2 regions of the Nonomuraea sp. B208 genome follow, and region 2 is predicted to be linked to the other one. Evidence: riboswitches for the same ligand, from Rfam matches in the RefSeq annotation. Region 2 holds a riboswitch; the other holds the start of a gene.

Region 1 (11,537 bases), on a different contig from region 2:
GCCGAGCGCCCAGATGAACACGGCGGCCGCCGTGGCGATCCAGCCGCCGTACGACAGCCCGCCGAGCGCCCCGTTGAGTATGTCCCGCACGGCCTTGGCGATCGCGCCCGCCACCACGATGATCACGATGGCGACCAGTGCCCTGGGCAGCCACGCGACCACGCCGGTGAGCAGCGCCGAGATCGGGTTCGGCCCGAAGACGCTGAAGGCTATCTGCAGGGTGACCAGCACGATGGCGTAGAAGACGATCCTGCCCAGCAGGCTGCTGGCGTCGTACTTGCTGCGTTCCAGCCAGCGGCGCACGCCGCTGCGCTCCACCGCGCGGTCGAAGCCGACCCGTTGCAGGATCTTGTCGACCACTTTCTCCAAGGCTTTGGCGATGAGGTATCCGATGATGAGGATGACCACGAACGCGACCAGCCTCGGCACGAACGTCGCAATTGATCGCCAGGCGTCGGTGAGGCCCTGGCCTATGTTGATGTCCACGTTTTCCTCCTCCGGGGAGTGTCACGGCGCTACCCGGAGAGCGACGGCGCATGCGCAAAGGGACATCAAAACTTCTCATCACCCGACAAATCGCCCAGATGGCGCGGCGAGAATCGGCACTGAGGCGTGGAACGCCGAAAGGCCCTACAGTCGGCGGGGCCTTTCGATGAGGGTGGACGATACTGGGATTGAACCAGTGACCTCTTCCGTGTCAGGGAAGCGCTCTCCCGCTGAGCTAATCGTCCGTATTGAGTTGGAACTCAGAGCGGAAGACGGGATTCGAACCCGCGACCCTCACCTTGGCAAGGTGATGCTCTACCACTGAGCCACTTCCGCATGGCGTTGCCTTTACTTTAGCGGATCCTGGCGGGTCCGCCGTTCAGCGAGGTGGAGACGGGATTTGAACCCGTGTAGACGGCTTTGCAGGCCGCTGCCTCGCCTCTCGGCCACTCCACCAGGAGTCACACTCCGAGCGGAAGACGGGATTCGAACCCGCGACCCTCACCTTGGCAAGGTGATGCTCTACCACTGAGCCACTTCCGCGTGAACCCCAGGCTACGTGCTCCGGGCCACGGGAAAACCATATCGTCTCCGCGGAGTGCCCGTGCGCACTCGGCGGCCCGTGCGGCGAAAATTCACGGGATCAACCGCACGTCCTTCGCCATGACGAACGCGATCCGGTGCCCGAGCTGGATCTGGTGGTAGCGGATGGTGCCGGTCGTCGTGACGTGCCGCGACGGGCTGAAGGCCCCGGCCGAGTAGTGGGAGCCGGTGATCGTGTCGCCCACCGTGTACGTCTGCCCCGGCTCGATCCGGTACTGCAGCGGCGTCAGCGGCTGCGCGGCCGCCCTCGTGTACGCCGACCGCTCCGGATAGGCCCGCCCGTACACCCGGGTGCCCGCCCGCAGCGGCGTGACCAGCGGTCCCTTGGCGGGCAGGGCGACCGGCCGCGCGGCCGGGTTGTGGAACCACGCCTTCTGCCCGAGGTACCAGATCGCCGTCCAGTCCCCCTGCCGCTCCGCGACCGCGTAGCGCTGGCCGGTCGAGGCGCGGGCGGCGTGGTCGTACACGCTGTACGTGCTGGCCTTGCCGCCGTGCTTGCCGACGTCGGTGACCAGGGAGGCGTTCTCCCGCGGCGCCGTGCGCAGCCAGACCGTGGACGCGCCGTGCGGCGGGCAGTCCTTGCCCGCCTTCGTGGTGACGCAGCCGGTGAAGCGCGGGCGGTTGTCGTCGTACGACGGCCGGATCAGCACCGAGTCGCCGTTCTTGGCGGCCCGCAGCGGCCGGCCCATCAGCTCGAAGTAGTGGGCCCAGTCCCAGTAGGGTCCCGGGTCGTCGTGCATGCCGGCGACGGTCTGGGGAGTGGTGCCGGGGACGTTGTCGTGGCCCAGGATGTGCGCCCGGTCGAGCGGCACGCCGTACTTGTTCCCGAGGTAGCGCACCAGCCTGGCCGAGGACCGGTACATCGCCTCGGTGTACCACGCCCCGCCCTTGGCCAGGTAGCCCTCGTGCTCGATGCCGATCGAGCGGGTGTTGACGTCCCAGTTGCCGGCGTGCCAGGCCAGGTCGTTGGTCCTGACGTGCTGGGCCACGTGGCCGTCGCGGGAGCGGATCGTGTAGTGCCAGCTCACGTACTTGGGGTCGCGGACCATGGTCGGGATGCCCCCGTAGCCGCCCTCGGTGTCGTGGATGACGATGTAGTCGACGTGCCGGGTCTTGAACAGGCGGTCGTGGTTGCCGTAGTCCTTGCCGCCCTTCTTGCCGAAGCGTTTGTGCGCGGCCGGCATCCACTCGCAGGCCAGGCTCGCGGGGCACTCCACCGAGGAGGAGCGGCCCGAGGCCGCGGTCACCTCGTCCGGGTCGTACGGCTCGGCGACATCATCATCCTGCGAGGGATCGGCGTCGTCGTACTGATCAGGGAAGAGCTCGGCGTAGGCCTCGTCGTACGGGGGGTCGGACCGCACGCGCAGGCCGGGCACCGGGTCGAGGCGCACCACGTGCCCGTCGTCGGTGCGCCGCACCATGCCCTCCCTCATCACCGCGAACACCTCGTCGGCGAACTGCCGCGCCGCGGCCGGGTCGTCGGCGCCGGAGAAGCGGGCGACGGCGTCGTACCAGCCGGCGAGCCCGGCGTCCACACCGGTGCTCATGCCGGTGCTCGGGGTGTCGTGGTAGGAGGCGAGCAGGGCGGCGCCGGCGCGGATGTTGTCGGCCGGGTCGTCGCGCAGCCGGGCGGGCGTGACGCCGATGAGCCGCCCGGCCTCGGGCAGCGTCGTGTGCGCCGGCCTCGCGGCGGCGCTCAGCGGGGACAGCATGTGCACGGGCCGGGGCGGCATCGGCCGGGTCTCGTCGCCGCGGGCGTCCCCGAGCGCGTCGCCGACGGCGAGGGCGCCGGCGGGCAGGGCGTCCACGAGATGCATCGGCCCGTAGCCGCCGGCGGTGCTGGGCCGCCCCTCGTGCGCGTCCCACCGCGAGCCCAGGTACGCCACCCCCAGCAGCACGCTCTGCGGCACCCCGAACTCGCGTGCCGCCGCGGCGAACTCGCCCTGCCGCCCGGCCGGCGCCTCCCGTGGGGGCCCGGCCGCGGGCGTGAGGGCGGCGAGCAGCGAGAGCGGCCAGGCCAGCCAGAAGTGCATGTCCATCCCCCTGAAGCGCGTCACGGTGTGACTACGCTCCGTAGCTTTCCCCAGAAAGTGCTGGGTCAGACGGGGCCAGTGTTACTGATGGGGCGTGAGAAGGAGTTAATTCCTGCCCGATTTCGGGCAGGATGTTGGCGTGCCTCGTTCCAGATGCGTAGTGTCCTCCTCTGTGTCCACGGCACGGCATCCCTACGAGGACCTCATCGCCCACCTCATCCGGACGAGCGCGCTCGGCCCGGGAGAGGCGGCGCGCGTCGTCGCCGACGTGCTGGCCTACTTCTCCGAGACGGCCGAGGAGTACGTCCGGCGCCGCCACGGCGAGCTCAAGGCGCGCGGGCACACCAACGACGAGATCTTCCCCAGGATCGCCGCCGAATTACGCGGCCGCCGGGTGGCCGCGCCCGAGCTGTCACTGCGGCAGCTCCGCAGGATCGTCTACGGATAACCAGAAACGCAGAGGAGACCTCGATGTGCGGAATCGTGGCCTATGTCGGCCCCAAGGACGCGGCGCCCATCCTGCTGGAGGGGTTGCAGCGGCTCGAGTACCGAGGCTATGACTCCGCCGGGCTCGTGGTGTCCAACAAGGGGCTGAAGCTCCGCAAGGTCAAGGGCCGGGTGGCCGACCTGGCCAAGGTCGTGCCGGCCAGGTTCAAGGGCGGGCTCGGCATCGGGCACACCCGCTGGGCCACCCACGGCGTCCCGAGCGACGAGAACGCCCACCCGCACCTGTCGGCCGACCAGCGCATCGCGGTCGTGCACAACGGCATCATCGAGAACGCCGCCGAGCTGCGCGCCAAGCTGATCGCCGACGGCGTCGAGTTCGCCTCCGAGACCGACACCGAGGTGCTGGCCCACCTGATCGCCGCTGCCGTGGACGAGAACGAGACCCTGGAGGAGGCGGTCAGGAAGACGCTGAAGAGCATCGTCGGCACGTACGGCATCGCGGTCATCGACGCCGAGCGCCCCGGCGAGGTGGTCGTGGCCCGCAACGGCAGCCCGATCGTGCTCGGCATCGGCGAGAAGGAGATGTTCGCCGCCTCCGACGTCGCCGCCCTGATCCGCTACACCCGCCAGGTCGTGCACCTGGAGGACGGCGAGCTGGCGGTGATCAAGGCCGACGGCTTCCATACCTTCTCCAGCGACGCCCGCGAGACGGCCAAGGAGCCGCTGACCGTCGACTGGGACGCCGGCCACTACGACACCGGCGGCTACGAGCACTACCTGCTCAAGGAGATCTCCGAGCAGCCCGAGACGATCACCAGGACGATGTCCGGCCGGCTCGACGAGCGCTTCCACGTCGCGCATCTCGGCGGGCTCAACATGGACGCCCGCGAGACCCGCTCGTTCCGCCGGGTGAAGATCATCGGTTGCGGGTCGGCGTACTACTCGGGCCAGATCGGCGCGCAGCTCATCGAGGAGCTGGCGCGCATCCCCGCCGACGCCGAGCCGGCCAGCGAGTTCCGCTACCGCAACCCGGTCGTCGACCCCGACACGCTCTACGTCGCGATCAGCCAGTCCGGCGAGACCTACGACACGCTCGCCGCCGTCCAGGAGCTCAAGCGCAAGGGCGGCCGGGTCATCGGCATCGTCAACGCCGTGGGCAGCGCCATCGCCCGCGAGGTGGACGGCGGCATCTACCTGCACGCCGGGCCCGAGGTCTCGGTCGCCTCGACCAAGGCGTTCACCTCCACGGCGGTCGCCTTCGCGCTGCTCGCGCTGCACCTCGGCCGGGTGCGCGACCTGTCGCCGGCTGACGGGCGGCGCATCGTGGAGGGCCTGCGCCGGCTGCCCGGCCAGATCGCCGAGATCCTCACCCAGGGCGACAAGATCGCCGAGCTGGCCCGCAAGTACGCCGGCCACCCGAGCATGATGTTCGTCGGGCGGGTGCGCGGCTACCCGGTGGCCAGGGAGGGCGCGCAGAAGCTCAAGGAGATCTCGTACGTGCACGCCGAGGCCTACCCGGCGAGCGAGCTCAAGCACGGCCCGCTCGCGCTGATCGGCCCCGAGATGCCGACGGTCGCGATCGTCCCCGACGACGAGCTGCTGGACAAGAACCTCACCACGCTCGGCGAGATCCGCACCCGCGGCGGCCAGGTGCTCATGGTCGGCCACCGGGAGCCGGACACCAAGCTGGCCGACGACGTCATCGTGATCCCGAAGAACGAGGTCGAGCTGGACCCGATCCTGCTCACCATCCCGCTCCAGCTCCTCGCCTACCACGCCGCGGTCGCGCTGGACCGGGACGTCGACAAGCCGCGCAATCTAGCCAAGAGCGTTACTGTTGAGTAATTGACTCCAATTAAGCCACATTTCGCTCTGGGTAGTGTTATCTGGGGCCGGACAGCATAAATTCGATACGTGCGGCAGTTCGACCAGCAACGGCCCAATCTCGCACGCATGTACGACTACATGCTCGGCGGGACGGACAACTTCGCGGTCGACCGCCTGGCCATCGAGCAGCTCGCCGAGCTGGTCCCGGAGGCGGTCCCGCTGGCCCGCGCGAACCGGGCCTTCCTGCAGCGTGCCGTGCGCTACGTCGCCGCCGCCGGGATCGACCAGTTCATCGACCTGGGCAGCGGGCTGCCCACCCAGGGCAGCGCGCACGAGGTGGCGCCCGGCGCCCGGGTCGTCTACGTCGACCACGACCCCGTCGTGGCCGCCCACGCCAAGGCCCTGCTCACGAACGTGGGCAGGGCCGTCTGCGTCGAGGCCGACCTGCTCGACGCCGACGACGTGCTGGCCAAGGCCGGTGACTTCCTCGACCTGGACCGGCCGGTCGCCGTCCTGCTGGTGTCGATCCTGCACTTCCTGCCCGACTCCGCCCAGCCGGGCCGGGCCGTGGCCCGGCTGCGCGAGCGGGTCGTCCCCGGCAGCTTCCTGGTGATCAGCCACGCCACCACGATGGGACGGCTGGGGGACGAGGAGGTCCCCCGCGGCTACCGGGGCTCGTCCGGGAGCGGGGGAGCGGACCGGCGGCCGTCCGAGATCCGGCGCTTCTTCGGCGAGTTCTCCCTTGATCCGCCCGGACTGGTGCAGGCCGTCGACTGGCGGCCGGACCGGCCGAAACTGGTGGGCGATTGGGCGCTGCCGTCGTCGCTCATGGCGGGCGTGGCCCGGAAAATCGATCATTCCACTTCCGCCTAAAAAGCGACATTTCACCAAATTTCGGCTGGTGGGATCTGTCGCCTATATGTGTATCTCTGCGTAATGTGTGAATAACTGTAGGTAAGGGGGATTCGTGGAGCTTCGGGGGAGAGACACATGCGCCGTCGACGGTTCCTGGCAAGCCTGCTGGCCGCGTCCGGCGTGGCGTTGACCGGTGCGGCGCTGAGCGGCTGCGGCGCCTGGCAGGGCGGCGGCGGCCCCGGCCGATCAAGGCTGCGGGCGCGGTTCGTCATCAACCCGGCCGCCCGCCGCTGGAGCGAGGTCGGGCGGGCGCTCGCCGGCGCGGCCCGCGCCGCCGGCTACGAGACCGGCACCGGCACCAAGGTCACCGTGAGCGGCCTGTCCGCGATGACCGCCGCCGAGCTCAACAACGGCCAGACCCTGCTCGACCTGGCCACCCCCCTCGCCCGGCTGGCCGGCGACGTCGTGGTCGTGGTCGTGCCGGGCGACTCCCGCTTCAAGGACTTCGAGGGCTTCGCCGCCCAACTGCTGGCCAGGCCCGGCGCCACGCCGCTGGCCGGCGGCCCGCAGGGCGCGCCCGACCACCTGCTGTTCGGCCTGATCGCCAAGGGCATCGGCGCCGACGCCCGTCAGGTCGACTACACCGGCTATCCCGGCAGCCAGGAGGTCGTGACCGCCCTGCTGTCCGGCAAGGCCGCGGCGGCCACCGGGGCGCTCGCCGACTGGCGGGAGGGCCTCGCCCGCGGCCGGCTCCGGGCGCTCGCGGTCTCGTGCGCCCACCGGGTGCCCGAGGTGGACGCGCCGACGCTGCTGGAGTCCGGCGTACGGGTCGACTTCACCGACTGGACCGCCGCCTTCGGTCCCGAAGAGATGCCGGACGAGAGCCGCGACGCGGCCGTGCGCATGTGCGAGGAGGCGACCTCCTCCACCGGCTGGCTGGCCGCCTGCCGGGCCGCCGGCTGGGTCTCGATCCCGCTCGGCGGCGACGACTTCGTGCTCTGGCTGGCCTCCGAGGTCGAGCGCACCCGGGCCGTGCTCCATGACCTGGGGCTGATCAACTCGGCGCGAGCCACAACCTGTAGGGGCAGTTGCGGGAACGGCCACTAGATGTAGGATCCAGGTCGTCGCTGGTTCGCCCCTCGGGGCGGAGTGAAAGGGAACCCGGTGCGATTCCGGGGCTGCCCCGCAGCGGTGAGCGGGAACGACCGCCGTCATGAGCACTGGAGAGATCCGGGAAGCGACGGCCAGTAGGAGCCGATGAGGCGTGCCCGCGAGCCCGAAGACCTGCCCGCGACGTGACCGTCCATGGCCCCGAGGGAGGGCCGGCGGGGCGACGCGGCCTGCCCGCGTGGCTCTGGCGTGCCCTTCCCCGGGAATGAGCTCGCGAGGAGAGCACGTGACGCAGACCGTCGAGGCCGCCAGGCACCTGGACGCGGCCGGTCGCCGGCTGGCCATCGAGGAGGCCGCCGCCCGGGTGATCACGGACCCGGAGAACTCACGGGTCGCCGCCCGGCTGCTGGCCGAGGAGATCGCCGAGGAGGCGGCCGGGCAGGGAGTGCGCGCCTTCTCCGAGTCGGTGGCCGCCTGCCACGCGGCCGGGCTGCTCCAGGACCGGCTGGCCGCGTTCGTCGCCGGGCACGCCGCCGAGCTGGACGCCCTCGTCGACCCGGCGGCCGACGACCGTTTCGAGTATTTCGGCCTGCGCACCGTCCACGACCGTTACCTGCTGCGCCACCCCGAGACCCGGGCGGTGCTGGAGCGGCCGCAGCACTTCTTCCTGCGCGTCGCCTGCGGGCTCGCCGAGACCGTGGCGGAGGCGGCCGAGCTGTACCGGCTGATGTCGACGCTGTCGTACCTGCCCAGCTCGCCCACGCTGTTCAACTCCGGCAGCCGGCGCCCGCAGCTGTCGTCGTGCTTCCTGCTCGACTCGCCGCGCGACGAGCTGGAGGCCATCTACGAGCGCTACGGCCATGTCGCCCGCCTGTCCAAGTACGCCGGCGGCATCGGCATCTCCTGGACCAGGGTCCGCTCGCGCGGTTCGCTGATCCGCGGCACCAACGGCCACTCCAACGGCATCGTCCCGTGGCTGCGCACCCTCGACTCCTCGGTTGCGGCGGTCAACCAGGGCGGCCGGCGCAAGGGCGCGGCCTGCGTCTACCTGGAGACCTGGCACGCCGACGTCGAGGAGTTCCTGGAGCTGCGCGACAACACCGGCGAGGACGCCCGCCGCACCCACAACCTCAACCTGGCCAACTGGGTGCCGGACGAGTTCATGCGCCGGGTCGAGGCCGACGAGGTCTGGTCGCTGTTCGACCCGAAGGAGACACCCGACCTCACCGACCTGTACGGCGAGGAGTTCACCGCCGCCTACCGCGCGTACGAGGCGGCCGGCCGCTTCGTCCGGCAGATCCCCGCCCGCACCCTCTACGGCCGGATGATGCGCACCCTCGCCCAGACCGGCAACGGCTGGATGACCTTCAAGGACGCCGCCAACCGCACCTCCAACCAGACCGCCCGCCCCGGCAACGTCATCCACCTGTCGAACCTGTGCACCGAGATCCTGGAGGTCACCAGCGACGGCGAGACCGCCGTCTGCAACCTGGGCTCGGTCAACCTGGCCGCCCACCTGGTGGAGGACGACCTGGACTGGGAACGGCTGCGCGGCACCGTACGCACCGCCGTGCGCTTCCTCGACCGGACCATCGACCTCGGCTTCTACCCGACGCCCGAGGCCGAGGCGGCCAACCGGCGCTGGCGGCCCATCGGGCTCGGCGTCATGGGGCTCGCCGACGTGTTCTTCGCGCTGCGGCTGCCGTTCGACTCGCCGCGGGCGCTGGAGCTGTCCACCAGGATCGCCGAGGAGATCGCGCTCACCGCGTACGACACCTCGGCCGACCTGGCCGCCGAGCGCGGCCGGCACCCCTCCTACGCCGACACCCGCGCGGCCGGCGGCGTGCTGCACCCCGACCACTACCTGCCGGCCACGCCCCGCTGGGACGCGGTGCGCGCCAAGATCGCGCGGACCGGGCTGCGCAACTCCCTCATGGTCGCCATCGCGCCGACCGCCACCATCGCCTCCATCGCCGGCTGCTACGAGTGCATCGAGCCGCAGGTGTCCAACGTGTTCAAGCGCGAGACCCTGTCCGGCGAGTTCCTTCAGGTCAACCGCTACCTGGTGGCCGACCTGCGGGAGCGCGGGCTGTGGACGCAGGAGATGCGCGACGCGATCAAGCGCGCCGACGGCTCGGTCCAGGACGTGCCCGGCATCCCCGACGACCTGAAGACGCTCTACCGCACCGCCTGGGAGCTGCCGCAGAAGGCGCTCATCGACCTCGCCGCGGCCCGCCAGCCGTACATCGACCAGTCGCAGTCGCTCAACCTCTTCATGGCCGCGCCGACCATCGGCAAGCTCTCCTCGATGTACGCCTACGCCTGGAAGAAGGGCCTCAAGACCACCTACTACCTGCGCTCGCGCCCCGCGACCCGCATCGCCCAGACCACCGTGGCCGCCGCCCCGGCCGCCCCGGCCGCCCTGGACGCGATCGCGTGCTCGCTGGAGAACCCCGAGACCTGCGAAGCCTGCCAGTAGTAGCCCCCTCACCGACGTCAAGGAGTCCCACGTCATGCTGCTCGACCCCGGAATGGACCTCACCCTGCGCCCCATGCGCTATCCGGACTTCTACGAGCGCTACCGCGCCGCCATCCGCAACACCTGGACCGTCGAGGAGGTGGACCTGCACAGCGACGTCGCCGACCTGGCGCGGATGACGCCGCAGGAGCGGCACCTGATCAACCGGCTGGTCGCCTTCTTCGCGACCGGCGACTCGATCGTGGCCAACAACCTCGTGCTCAACCTCTACCAGCACGTCAACGCGCCCGAGGCGCGGCTCTACCTGAGCCGGCAGCTCTTCGAGGAGGCGGTGCACGTGCAGTTCTACCTGACGCTGCTGGACACGTACCTGCCGGATCCCGACGAGCGGGTCAAGGCGTTCGCCGCGGTCGAGCACATCCCGTCCATCAGGGACAAGGCCGAGTTCTGCTTCAAGTGGATCGACTCGATCGGCGGGCTCGACCGGCTGGAGGACGCCGGTCAGCGCCGGCAGTTCCTGCTCAACCTCATCTGCTTCGCCGCCTGCATCGAGGGCCTGTTCTTCTACGGCGCGTTCGCCTACGTCTACTGGTTCCGCTCCCGCGGCCTGCTCGGCGGCCTGGCCACCGGGACGAACTGGGTGTTCCGCGACGAGTCCATGCACATGGAGTTCGCCTTCAGCGTGGTCGACACCGTGCGCGCCGAGGAGCCGTCGCTCTTCGACGACGAGCTGGGCAAGCAGGTGACCGCCATGCTGGAGGAGGCGGTCGCCGCCGAGCTGGCCTTCGCCGAGGACCTGTGCGGCGAGGGCATGCCGGGCATGGGCGTGGACCAGATGCGCCAATACCTCGAATACGTCGCCGACCAGCGGCTGACCCGGCTCGGCCTGCCCCGCAGGTACGGCTCGGCCAACCCCTTCGCGTTCATGGAGCTCCAGGACGTGCAGGAGCTGGCGAACTTCTTCGAAAGGCGTGTCTCCGCTTACCAGGTGGCGGTTGAGGGCAATGTGAGCTTCGACGAGACGTTCTAGGATTTTTGGGGGGCAAGAGCGTGCAGCATCCGGCGGACTGGCCGATCCTCGTGTTCTCGGTGGTCGGATCCATCCTCCTGGTCGAAGTGGTCCGGCGGGTGCTCGGCAGGATCGGGCGCAAATGGGCGCTCGCCCAGCACCTCGTGGAGCGCTGCACGTGGCCGGCGTTCGCGGTGGCCGCCGTGGTGGCCACCAACGTGGTGTTCGGGGTGGGCATCCTCGGCGAGTCGGGCCGGCAGCGGGCGCTCGCCGAGGGCGTGGACCGGGTGCTGGGGCTGCTCACCATCGCCGCGGTGACCTGGCTGATCGTGCAGGCCTCGTACGCGCTGACCGACGTCGTCCTCGACCGGCTGGTGCAGATCGAGGGCGAGCGCAACCGGCGGGCCCGGCGCATCATGACCCAGATCGCGCTGGTCCGCCGCATCGCCGCCGCGGTCATCATCGTGATCGCGCTCGGCGCGATGCTCTTCTCCTTCCCCGGCGTGCGCGCGCTCGGCGCCGGCCTGCTGGCCTCGGCCGGCATCGCGGGCGCCGTCGTCGGCATCGCCGCCCAGCCCACGATCGGCAACGTGCTCGCCGGGCTGCAGCTCGCCTTCAGCGACGCGCTCCGGCTGGACGACGTGGTCGTGGTCGAGGAGGAGTGGGGGCGGATCGAGGAGCTGACGCT
Region 2 (11,537 bases):
GGCGGCGACCGGCGTGCCGCTGCTGGCGCTGCGCCGTCCGGGCTGGCGCGAAGGACCGGGCGACGACTGGCTGCGGGTCGGCTCGTTGCCTGCGGCGGCCGACCTGCTGGTCAGCGGCGACTGGAGGGCCGGTGCCGCCGCGCCGGGCGAGGTGCGGGTCTTCCTCACCACCGGCCGCCGCAGCCTGCCGGTCTTCGCGCCGCTGCCGGGTGTGTGGCTGCTGGCCAGATCGGTGGACCCGCCCGAGCCGCCGGTCCCCGCGAACGCGTACGTCCTGCTCGACCGGGGACCGTACACCGTGGAGGGCGAGCGCGCCCTCATCCGCGAGCACCGCCTGGACGTGCTGGTGACCAAGGACAGCGGCGGCCGGATGACCACGGCCAAGCTCGTCGCGGCCCGCGAGGCCGGACTGCCGGTGATCATGGTGGACCGGCCGCCGCCGCCCCCGGGCGTCCGTACGGTGGACAGCGTGGCGGCGGCGGTGGCCTGGGTTCAGGGGTAGCGGCGCGGGGTGTAGACGACGCCGCCGTTGACGCGGGTCGTGGAGGAGCCGACGATCAGCAGGCAGCGCATGTCCACCTGGCCGGGGTCCAGCTCGCCGAGCGTGGTGACGGTGACGCTCTCCTCCGGGCCGCCGACGTCCCTGCCGATCACCACGGGGGTGTCCGGCGTCCGGTGCTCCAGCAGCAGGCCACGGGCGGCGCCGAGCTGCCACGTACGGCTGCGCGAGGCCGGGTTGTAGATCGCCAGCACCAGGTCGGCCCGCGCGGCGGCGCTCAGCCGGTCAGCCACGACCTCCCACGGCTTGAGCAGGTCGGACAGCGACAGCACGCAGTAGTCGTGGCCGAGCGGCGCGCCCGCCCTGGCGGCCACCGCCTGCGCCGCCGTCAGCCCGGGGACGACCCGCACCGGCACGCCGGGGAAGTCCGCGGCGGCTTCGAGCACGGCGCTGGCCATGGCGAACACGCCCGGGTCGCCGGACGACACGACCGCCACGCGGGCCCCGTCGCGGGCCAGCTCCAGCGCGTGCCTGGCCCGCTCCGCCTCGACCCGGTTGTCCGTGCGATGGCGGCGCTGGCGCGGGTTGGGGGCCACGCGGTCCACGTACGGGCCGTAGCCGACGAGGTCGGTCGCGGCGGCCAGCGCCTCCTGCGCCTCCGGCGTCAGCCACGGCCGCCCGGCCGGGCCCAGCCCTACCACGACCACCTCGCCCCGCCCCTCCGCCGCCGGACGTTCCGAGACGAACGTGCGCTCGGCCGGGCTCGCGAGCAGGGCCAGCGAGAAGTACGGGACGCCGGCCGGGTCCACGTCCTTGAGCGGCGCGACCCGCTCGGCGCCCATGGTGGCGCGCTCGACGTACCAGGCGTCGTCGAGCCGTCCCGCCTCGGCCAGCGCGTCGCGGACCTTGCCGAAGGTACGGCCCAGCTTGAGCACGGCGGCGGAGTCGGTGTCGCGCAGCCGCTCGGCCAGCACGGGGGCGGGCAACGTGCCCGGCAGCACGGTCAGCACCTCGTCCCGCTCCACCAGCGGACGCCCGAGCACGGCGGAGGCGGCGCTGACCGAGGTGACGCCGGGCACCACCTCGGTGGGGTAGCGGTGGGCGAGGCGTTTGTGCAGGTGCATGTAGGAGCCGTAGAACAGCGGGTCGCCCTCGGCCAGCACCACCACCGTCCGGCCCGCGTCCAGGTGCGCGGCCAGCCGCTCGGCGCAGTCGGCGTAGAAGTCGTCGAGCGCGCCCTGGTAGCCGCCCGGGTGGTCGGTGGTCTCCGTGGTCAGCGGGTAGAGCAGCAGCTCCTCGACCTGGCCGTCGCGCATGTACGGCAGCGCGATCGAACGGGCGATGCTGCGGCCGTGCCGGGCGGCGTGGTAGGCGATCACGTCGGCCTCGCCGATCAGCCGGGCCGTCTTGACCGTGACCAGCTCGGGGTCACCGGGACCGAGGCCGACCCCGTACAGGCGTCCTGTCAACGTCGTCACTCCGTCTCGTCAGCGATGGCGTTGACCGCCGCCGCCGTCATGGCACTGCCGCCGCGGCGGCCGTGCACCACCAGGTACTCCAGGTCGCTGCCGGCCAGCGCCTGCTTGGACTCGGCCGCGCCGATGAAGCCGACCGGGATGCCGAGCACGGCCGCCGGGCGTCCCGCGCCCTCGGCGACCAGCTCCAGGAGGCGGAACAGCGCGGTCGGCGCGTTGCCGATCGCCACCACCGCGCCCTCCAGGCGGTCGCGCCACAGCTCAAGGGCGGCGGCGCTGCGGGTGGTGCCGAGCCGTTCGGCCAGCTCGGGCACGCGCGGGTCGCCCAGCGTGCAGAGCACCTCGTTGCCGGCGGGCAGCCTGCGCCTGGTCACGCCCGAGGCGACCATCATGGCGTCGCACAGCACGGGCGCGCCGCCGCGCAGCGCCTCGCGGGCCCGGACGACCGCCCCGGGCGACCAGGCCAGGTCGTTGACGAGGTCGGTCATGCCGCAGGCGTGGATCATGCGCACCGCCACCTGGGCCACCTCGGGCGGCAGGCCCGTGAGGTCGGTCTCGGCGCGGATGGTCGCGAACGAGCGCCGGTAGATCTCGGCGCCGTCGCGGATGTAGTCGCTCAAGGGTGGCGTTCCTCGTATCCGTTCGTGGTCGCGATCAGCTGGACGACCGGGCCGCGCGGCAGGCCGCAGCGGCGCTCGCAGCCCGCCCAGTGGACGGGGGTGGCGGGGGCGCGGTCCAGGCCCTCCACCCAGCGCCGGGCGTCCGCCCGTACGTCGGCGAGGGCCTTGGCGCAGCCGGGACGGCCGGTGCAGGCGGTGACGCCGGCCCAGGGGGAGTCCGGGTCGGTGACGAGCCCCATGGCGTCGAGCGCCTTCCCGGCCCGGTTCGCCTCGGCGGGGGAGAGGTCCGGCAGCACGACGGTCCGCCAGGGCGTCAACCGCACAGCGTGACCGGTGTCCGCGAGCGCCAGGGCCTGGCCGGACGTCAACCGCCCGAGCGGCACGACGGCCTCGACGGCCACCCGCCCGTCCCGCTGCACATTCCGGCCCGCCGCTGGCCTGCCTGCACGGGGCGGCGGGAGGTGAGCCGAGTCCGGGACGGGCTGGTTCGCGCCGCCGCGCAGGCGGGCGGCGATTCGGGCCGGGCCGTCGTCCAGTTCGCGGACGCGCCAGGCGCGGTCATCGCCGGAGGGCAGCTCGTCGAGGAACGCCTCGGCGGCGTCGATCATGAGCGCGATCGCCGCGTCCGGCCCGGCGATCAGTCCGGTGTCAGTTCCGGCGAGGAGCAGTCTCCCGGCCGTCGCGTGCGAGACGTCCGCGCCGAGCCTCGTCGCCGCGTACGTGACGTCGGCGCCGAGCCCGGCGACGTCGCCCGTGCCGTCGTCCAGGGCGAACAGGAAGCGTCCCGGTAAGCCGGCCAGCCGGGGCCGCGCGCACAGGGCCCGGTCGAGAGCATGGGCCATGGCCAGCACGTTCAGCAGCCCGTCCGGGCCGCGTCCGCTCAGCGGGGAGGCCACGATGTTGCGGACCCGCTCGTGGGCGGGCGACGGCAGCAGCCCGGCCGCCGCGATCCGCCGGGCGAAGACGTCCGGCGAGCGCAGGCCCCGCACCTGGACGTTCGCCCGCGACGTGAGCTCGATCACGTCCGCCCCCAGCTCGGCCGCGCAGGCGGCGAGCACGCGGAGCTGCGCGGCCGACACCGCGCCGCCGGGCAGGCGCACGCGGGCGAGCGGGCCGTCGGCGGCCTCGTGCACCTGCAGCGCCCCCGGACAGGCATCGGGACGCGTACGTCCGGGAAATTCACCTACGGGCACGAAGGGATCGTAACGCCACTTCTGGGGCGGGTCGCTCCTGCCGTAAGCTTCGGCGTAGGCGATGGCAAAGGGAGGAAGCCGGTGCGAATCCGGCGCGGTCCCGCCACTGTGACCGGGGAGCGAACCCCACCACAAGGCCACTGTCCGGCGACGGGCGGGAAGGCCGGGGTGAGCGTCGATCCGGGAGCCAGGAGACTCCTGCCGTCGCAACACCCGCGACCGGGGCGAGGACCCCGAGGGAGGAACGCGCCGTGCCTGGCGACAGCCGTACCGTCCTGCTGCTCTCCACCTCCGACACCGACCTGCTGAGCGCCCGCGCCTGCGGCGCGGACTACCGTCTGGGCAATCCAGCCCGGCTGACCGCCGAGGACCTGCCCGGCCTGACGGAGGGGACCGACCTCGTCGTGGTCCGCCTGCTGGGCGGGCGCCGGGCCTGGGAGGAGGGGCTGGACGCGCTGCTGGCCGGGCCGCGCCCGGTGGTGGTGCTGGGCGGCGAGCAGGCGCCCGACGCCGAGCTGATGGAGCTGTCCACGGTCAGCGGCGGGGTGTGCGCCGAGGCGCACGCCTACCTGGCCCACGGCGGGCCGGCCAACCTGGCGCAGCTGCACGCGTTCCTGTCCGACACCGTCCTGCTGACCGGGCACGGGTTCGAGCCGCCCGCCGCCGCGCCCACCTGGGGACGGCTGGAACGCCCTGCCCGCTCCACCAGCGGCCCGGTGGTGGGGGTGCTCTACTACCGGGCGCACCACATGGCGGGCAACACCGCGTTCGTCGAGACACTGTGCGCCGCCGTCGAGGACGCGGGCGGGCAGGCGCTGCCGATCTTCTGCTCGTCCCTGCGCGCGGCCGAGCCGGAGCTGCTCGACACGCTGCGCGCGGCGGACGCGCTGGTCGTCACGGTGCTGGCGGCGGGCGGCTCCCGCCCGGCCACCGCCGGCGCGGGCGGCGACGACGAGGCATGGGACGTCGGCGCGCTGGCCGGGCTCGACGTGCCGATCCTGCAAGGGCTCTGCCTCACCACCACGCGCCAGGCGTGGGAGGAGAACGACGACGGCCTGTCGCCGCTGGACGCCGCCTCCCAGGTGGCGATCCCGGAGTTCGACGGGCGAATCATCACGGTGCCGTTCTCGTTCAAGGAGATCGACCCCGACGGGCTGACCGTCTACGTCGCCGACCCCGAACGGGCCGCCCGGGTGGCGGGCATCGCGGTGCGCCACGGCCTGCTGCGGCACACGCCGCCCGCCGCGCGGCGGCTGGTGGTCATGCTGTCGGCGTACCCGACCAAGCACTCCCGCGTCGGCAACGCCGTCGGGCTGGACACCCCCGCGAGCACCGTACGGCTGCTGGCCCGGCTCGCCGAGGCCGGCTACGACCTGGGCGACGGCTTCCCCGGCGTAGCCGAGCAGGACGGCGACGCGCTCATCCACGCGCTGATCGCCGCCGGCGGCCAGGACCAGGACTGGCTGACCGAGGAGCACCTGGCGGGCAACCCGGTCCGCATCTCCGCCGCCTCCTACGAGCAGTGGTACCGCACCCTGGCCGCGGAGCTGCGGGAGGCGATCGAGCGGCACTGGGGGCCGCCGCCGGGCGAGCTGTTCGTGCACGAGGGCGAGAACGGCACCGACATCGTGCTGGCGGCGCTGCGGGCCGGCAACCTGGTGGTGATGGTGCAGCCGCCGCGTGGCTTCGGCGAGAACCCCATCGCCATCTACCACGATCCCGACCTGCCGCCCAGCCACCACTACCTGGCCGCCTACCGCTGGCTGTCGGCCGAGTTCGGGGCGCACGCCATGGTGCACGTCGGCAAGCACGGCAACCTGGAGTGGCTGCCGGGCAAGTCGGCGGGCCTGTCGGCGGCCTGCGCCACCGACGCCGCCATCGGCGACCTGCCGCTGATCTACCCGTTCCTCGTCAACGACCCGGGGGAGGGCACGCAGGCCAAGCGGCGCGCGCACGCCGTGCTCGTGGACCACCTTGTGCCGCCGATGGCCCGCGCCGACACCTACGGCGACATCGCCCGGCTGGAGCAGCTGCTGGACGAGCACGCCACGATCGCCGCGATGGACCCGGCCAAGCTGCCCGCGATCCGGGCGCAGATCTGGACGCTGATCCAGGCCGCGCGGCTGGACCACGACCTGGGGCTGGCCGACCGGCCGCACGACAGCGAGTTCGACGACCTCATCCTGCATGTGGACGGCTGGCTGTGCGAGGTGAAGGACGTCCAGATCCGTGACGGCCTGCACGTGCTCGGCCAGGCGCCGACCGGGCAGGTACGCGTCGACCTGGTGCTGGCGATGCTGCGCGCCCGCCAGATGTGGGCGGGCCGGGAGACCCTGCCCGGCCTGCGCGAGGCCCTCGGCCTGGCGGAGGACGGCACGGGGGGGCTGGGCGAGGTGGACCGGGCGGAGTCGGTCGCCCGCGCCCTGGTCGAGGCCATGGAGGAACGCGACTGGGCGCCCGAGTCGGCACCCGCCGTCGCCCGCGCGGTGCTGGGCGGCGCGCCGGAGGTGAAGTCCGCGGTCGCTCGCGCGGCGCTGGGCGGCACCCCGGAGGTGAAGTCCGCGGTCGCTCGCGCGGCGCTGGGCGGCACCCCGGAGGTGAAGTCCGCGGTCGCCCGCGCGGCACTGGGCGGCACCCCGGAGGCGGGGTCCGTCGTCGCCCCGGAGGTGGGGTCCACCGTCGCCCGCGCGGCGCTGGGCGGTGTGCCGGCGGAGCGGGTGGAGCTCGTTGCGCGGGTGCTCGCCTTCGCCGCCACCGAGATGGTGCCGCGCCTGGCCCGCACCACCGACGAGCTCGACCACGTCCTGCACGCCCTGGACGGCGGCTACGTGCCCGCAGGGCCCAGCGGCTCGCCGCTGCGCGGCCTGGTCAACGTGCTGCCGACCGGCCGCAACTTCTACTCCGTCGATCCCCGCGCGGTGCCGAGCCGCCTGGCCTGGGAGACCGGCCAGGCCATGGCCGAGTCCCTGCTGGCGCGCTATCGCGCCGACACCGGCGAGTGGCCGCGCTCGGTCGGGCTGTCGGTGTGGGGCACCAGCGCCATGCGCACGGCGGGCGACGACGTCGCCGAGGTCCTGGCCCTGCTCGGCGTCCGTCCCGAATGGGACGACGCCTCGCGCCGCGTCGCCCGGCTGGAGCCGATCCCGCTCGCCGAGCTGGGCCGCCCGCGCATCGACGTGACGGTCCGCATCAGCGGGTTCTTCCGCGACGCGTTCCCGCACGTGGTGAGCATGCTCGACGACGCCGTACGGCTGGCCGCGTCGCTCCCGGAGCCGGCCGAGGACAACTACGTGCGCGCCCACGTGGCCGCGTCCGGCGGCGACGAACGCCTGGCGACGATGCGGATCTTCGGCTCGGCGCCCGGCGCGTACGGGGCGGGTCTGCTGCCGCTCATCGACAGCCGCAACTGGCGCGACGACGCCGACCTCGCCGAGGTGTACGCCGTGTGGGGCGGCTACGCCTACGGCCGCGACCTCGACGGCGTCGCCGCCCGCCCGCAGATGGAAGACGCCTACCGCCGCATCGCGGTCGCCGCCAAGAACGTCGACACCCGCGAGCACGACATCGCCGACTCCGACGACTACTTCCAGTACCACGGCGGCATGATCGCCACCGTACGGGCGCTCACCGGCAAGGCCCCGGCCGCCTACGTCGGCGACAGCACCCGCCCGGACGCCGTACGCACCCGCACCCTGTCGGAGGAGACCTCGCGGATCTTCCGCGCGCGGGTGGTCAACCCGCGCTGGCTGGCCGCCATGCGCCGGCACGGCTACAAGGGCGCGTTCGAGCTGGCCGCCACCGTCGACTACCTGTTCGGCTACGACGCCACGACCGGCGTGGTCGCCGACTGGATGTACGACAAGCTGACCGAGACCTACGTCCTCGACCCCGAGAACCAGGAGTTCATGGCCCGCTCCAACCCGTGGGCGCTGCACGGCATCGCCGAACGCCTCCTGGAGGCCGCCCAGCGCGGCATGTGGGAGCACCCCGACCCGGAGGTCCTGCGCGGCCTGCGCGAGGTCTATCTCAAGACCGAGGGCGACCTGGAGGACGACACCAGCCGCTGAGCCAGGTGCGGCGCGCCCGCCCAGTGCAGGTGCAGGTAGGACGCGGTCACGCCGGGGTCGCCGTACCCGTCGTGGCCGCCGTCCCAGCGGAACAGCGGCTCGCCGGTGTACCGGACGGCGGTGCGGTGGAACTCGTGTCCCCGCAGCCGCTCGCCCGCCCTGGTGAGCGGCGAGCGCCGCAACGCGAGCGCGTCCCGGTAGCCGAGCGTCAGCCGGGACGTCATCCGCGCCCGCCCGGGGACCCGGCCGCACATGCGCCGGCCGTCCAGCTCGTCGCACAGGTACAGCAGTCCCGCGCACTCGGCCGCGATCGGTCCGGGGAAGGCGGCGACCTGCTCGCGCAGCGGCTCGTTGGCGGCCAGTTCGGCGGCGTACATCTCGGGGAAGCCCCCGCCGATCAGGAGCGCGCCGGCGCCGTCCGGCAGCCGTTCGTCGCGCAGCGGATCGAAGACGGCGACCTCGGCCCCGGCCGCCCGCAGCAGCTCGGCGTGCTCGGCGTAGCCGAAGGTGAACGCCGCCCCGCCGGCCATCGCGACCACCGTCCGGCCGCCCGCCGCGCCAGGAGCGCCCGGCGGCGGCTCCCAGGCGGACCCGCCCAGCGGGGGAGCCGAGCGGGCCAGCCGCAGCAGCGCGTCCAGGTCGCACGAGCGGGCCACCAGCGCGGCCAGCCGGTCCACCGCCGCCAGTGCCTCGGCCTTCCGTTCGGCGGCGGGCACCAGCCCCAGATGCCGGGACGGCGTGGCCACGGCGTCGTCGCGGCGGATCGCCCCCAGCACCGGCACCCCGGCGGCGGCCAGCGCGGAGCGGCACAGCTCCTCGTGCCGGTCGGAGCCCACCCGGTTGAGCACCACCCCGCCCACCCGCACCCGCGGATCGAACGTGGCGAACCCGTGCGCCACCGCCGCCACCGACCTGCTCTGCCTGGCCGCGTCGAGCACCAGCACCACGGGCGCGTCCAGCAGCGTCGCGACGTGCGCGGTCGAGGCGAAACCGGTGTCCCCCTTGCCGTCGAACAGGCCCATCACGCCCTCGACCACCGCCACGTCGCACCCGGCCGCGCCGTGCAGGAACAGCGGCGCGACCAGCCGCTCGCCGACGAGCCACGGGTCCAGGTTGCGGCCGGGACGGCCGGTGGCGAGGGCGTGGTAGCCCGGATCGATGTAGTCGGGCCCCACCTTGTGGGGCGACACCCTGAGCCCGCGCGCCCGCAGCGCCGCCATCAGCCCCGTGGCCACCGTCGTCTTGCCGCTGCCCGACGACGGGGCCGCGATGACGAGCCGGGGAACTACCACTCGATGCCTTTCTGCCCCTTCTGCCCCGCGTCCATGGGGTGGCGCACCTTGCCCATCTCCGTCACCAGGTCAGCGGCCTCGACCAGCCGCTCGGGCGCGTCCCGCCCCGTGATCACGACGTGCTGGTTGCCCGGCCGCGCCGTCAGCGCCGCCAGCACGTCGTCCAGGTCCAGCCAGCCCCACTTCAGCGGGTACGTGAACTCGTCCAGCACGTAGAACCGGTACGTCTCGGCCGCCAGGTCGCGCTTGATCTGCTCCCAGCCCTCGCGGGCGTCGGCCGCGTGGTCCTCCTCGGTGCCGGGCCGCTGGATCCACGACCAGCCCTCGCCCATCTTGTGCCAGGTCACCGGCCCGCCCTCGCCGCTCTCGCCGAGCACCTTGAGCGCCCGCTCCTCGCCGATGCGCCACTTGGCCGACTTCACGAACTGGAACACCCCGATCGGCCACCCCTGGTTCCAGGCGCGCAGCGCCATCCCGAACGCGGCCGTGGACTTGCCCTTGCCGGGCCCGGTGTGGACCATCAGCAGCGGCCGGGTCCGCCGCTGGCGCGTGGTGAGGCCGTCGTCGGGCACGACGGCCGGTTTTCCCTGCGGCATGATCAGACCGCCTTCCTGTAGTCACGGACGACCGCCCCGAGGTCGGCCAGGGAGTCGAGGGGCACCAGGCGGGCGCGCAGCCGGGACGCCAGCCGGACGGCCAGGCCGAGCCTGACCGGCCCGCTCTCGCAGTCCACGACCACCGACGCGGTGCCCGCCAGCAGCGCGGCGGCCCGGTCCACGTCGCCGCCCGCCGTGGCCCGGCCGTCGGTCACCAGCACCAGCAGGGGCCGCCTCGCCGGATCGCGCAGCCGCTCCACGCGCAGCACCTCCGCCGCGCGGATCAGCCCCGCCGCCAGGGGCGTGCGCCCGCCGGTGGGCAGGGACCGCAGCCGGGCCGCGCCCGCCTCCACCGACGACGTGGGCGGCAGCGCCACCCGCGCGCCGGTCCCCTGGAAGGTGATCAGGCCGATCTTGTCGCGGCGCTGGTAGGCGTCCAGCAGCAGGCTGAGCACGGCGGTCTTGACGGCGGTCATCCGCTTGCGGGCGGCCATCGAGCCGCTGGCGTCCACGACGAACAGCACGAGATTGCCCTCCCGGCCCTCGCGCACGACCTCACGCAGGTCGTCGCCGCGCAGCACCAGGCCGGTGCCGTGGCGGCCGCGTCCGCGCTGGTGCGGGGCCGCCGCGAGCAGCGTCGCCGGCACGTGCAGGTCGCCTATCGGGCCGTCCGGGCGGCGAGAGCCGGTGCTGCGGCCGCGCCGGGTCCGCGACCGCGACCGCCTGCCCGCCGCGCCCTCGCCGAGCCCCGGCACCTCCAGCAACGGCACCCGGTACGGCGCCGCCACCCCCGCCACCCGGTGCGCGTCGCCGGGCAGCGCGCCGTCCGAGGGCTCCACGGAGTCCGGCGGCCCGGCGTGATCCCGCCCGCCCGATCCTGGTCCCGCGCTCGCCGAAGCCGGAGCCGGCGCCGAAGCCGGGTCCGCGCCCATGCCCGCGCCCATGCCCGCGCCGTCCGGCCCCGCCGCGTCCGCGGGCGGTGGCGACGTTCCCGCCGAACCACGGCCGTCGCCGCCGGGGCCGCGACGGTCGTTGCCAGGACCGCCGTCGCCGCCCGGACCACTGCCGTCATCGCCCGGACCGCCGGCGCCGTTCCCCGGACCGCTGCCGTCGTCGCCCCGGCCGCCGCCGTCATCGTCGCCGGGCCCGGGTTCGTCGTCCCCCGCCGTACGCTCCAGCAGCTCCTCAAGCAGCCGCTCGTCCAGCCCCGGCGCGTCGAACGGGTCGCGCCGCCTGCGATGCGGCAGCGACAGCCGGGCCGCCGCCCGCACGTCCTCGGTGGTCACGGCGTCGCGCCCCTGCCAGGCGGCGTGCGCGATCGCCGCGTTCGCCGTCACCAGGTCCGCGCGCAGGCCGTCCACCTCGAACGCCGCGCACACCGTCGCGATCTGCCGCAGCCGCGCGTCCGGCAGCCGCACGCCGGGCACGCGGGCGCGGGCGGCGGCGATCCTGGCCGCCAGCGCCGACTCCTCCGCCGCCCAGCGGGCCGCGAACGCCGCCGCGTCCGCCTCGAAGGCCAGCCGCCGCCGCACCACCTCGGCCCGCTCCTCCGGGTCCCGTGACGCCCGGACCTCGACCGTCAGGCCGAACCGGTCCAGGAGCTGCGGGCGCAGCTCGCCCTCCTCCGGGTTCATGGTCCCCACCAGCAGGAAGCGGGCGGCGTGGCGTACCGACACCGACTCGCGCTCGACGTAGCACGTCCCCAGGGCGGCGGCGTCGAGCAGCAGGTCCACGAGGTGGTCGTGCAGCAGGTTCACCTCGTCCACGTACAGCACGCCGCGATGAGCGGCGGCCA

What was found. A riboswitch is a leader RNA that binds a small molecule or an ion and turns the genes downstream of it on or off. The one in region 2 is predicted to bind cobalamin.
Region 1: another riboswitch for cobalamin. It lies ahead of AC27IY_RS38720 (ribonucleoside-diphosphate reductase subunit alpha); the one in region 2 lies ahead of cobN (cobaltochelatase subunit CobN).

Annotation. Positions count from the first base shown of each region.
Region 1 covers NZ_BAAJOU010000028.1:519,805-531,341, forward strand. The annotation lists gene AC27IY_RS38670 (mechanosensitive ion channel family protein) at 1-480, opposite strand, end outside; tRNA gene AC27IY_RS38675 (tRNA-Val) at 660-731, opposite strand; tRNA gene AC27IY_RS38680 (tRNA-Gly) at 751-822, opposite strand; tRNA gene AC27IY_RS38685 (tRNA-Cys) at 872-942, opposite strand; tRNA gene AC27IY_RS38690 (tRNA-Gly) at 958-1,029, opposite strand; gene AC27IY_RS38695 (N-acetylmuramoyl-L-alanine amidase) at 1,122-3,122, opposite strand; gene AC27IY_RS38700 (hypothetical protein) at 3,295-3,570, shown strand; gene glmS (glutamine--fructose-6-phosphate transaminase (isomerizing)) at 3,594-5,414, shown strand; gene AC27IY_RS38710 (SAM-dependent methyltransferase) at 5,484-6,269, shown strand; gene AC27IY_RS38715 (Bug family tripartite tricarboxylate transporter substrate binding protein) at 6,387-7,358, shown strand; cobalamin riboswitch at 7,363-7,557, shown strand; gene AC27IY_RS38720 (ribonucleoside-diphosphate reductase subunit alpha) at 7,648-9,840, shown strand; gene AC27IY_RS38725 (ribonucleotide-diphosphate reductase subunit beta) at 9,875-10,870, shown strand; gene AC27IY_RS38730 (mechanosensitive ion channel family protein) at 10,891-11,537, shown strand, end outside.
Region 2 covers NZ_BAAJOU010000027.1:419-11,955, forward strand. The annotation lists gene AC27IY_RS31615 (cobalt-precorrin-6A reductase) at 1-502, shown strand, start outside; gene AC27IY_RS31620 (precorrin-2 C(20)-methyltransferase) at 493-1,968, opposite strand; gene AC27IY_RS31625 (precorrin-8X methylmutase) at 1,974-2,594, opposite strand; gene cobG (precorrin-3B synthase) at 2,591-3,787, opposite strand; cobalamin riboswitch at 3,819-4,000, shown strand; gene cobN (cobaltochelatase subunit CobN) at 4,039-7,854, shown strand; gene AC27IY_RS31640 (cobyrinic acid a,c-diamide synthase CobB) at 7,809-9,146, opposite strand; gene cobO (cob(I)yrinic acid a,c-diamide adenosyltransferase) at 9,140-9,742, opposite strand; gene AC27IY_RS31650 (VWA domain-containing protein) at 9,745-11,537, opposite strand, start outside.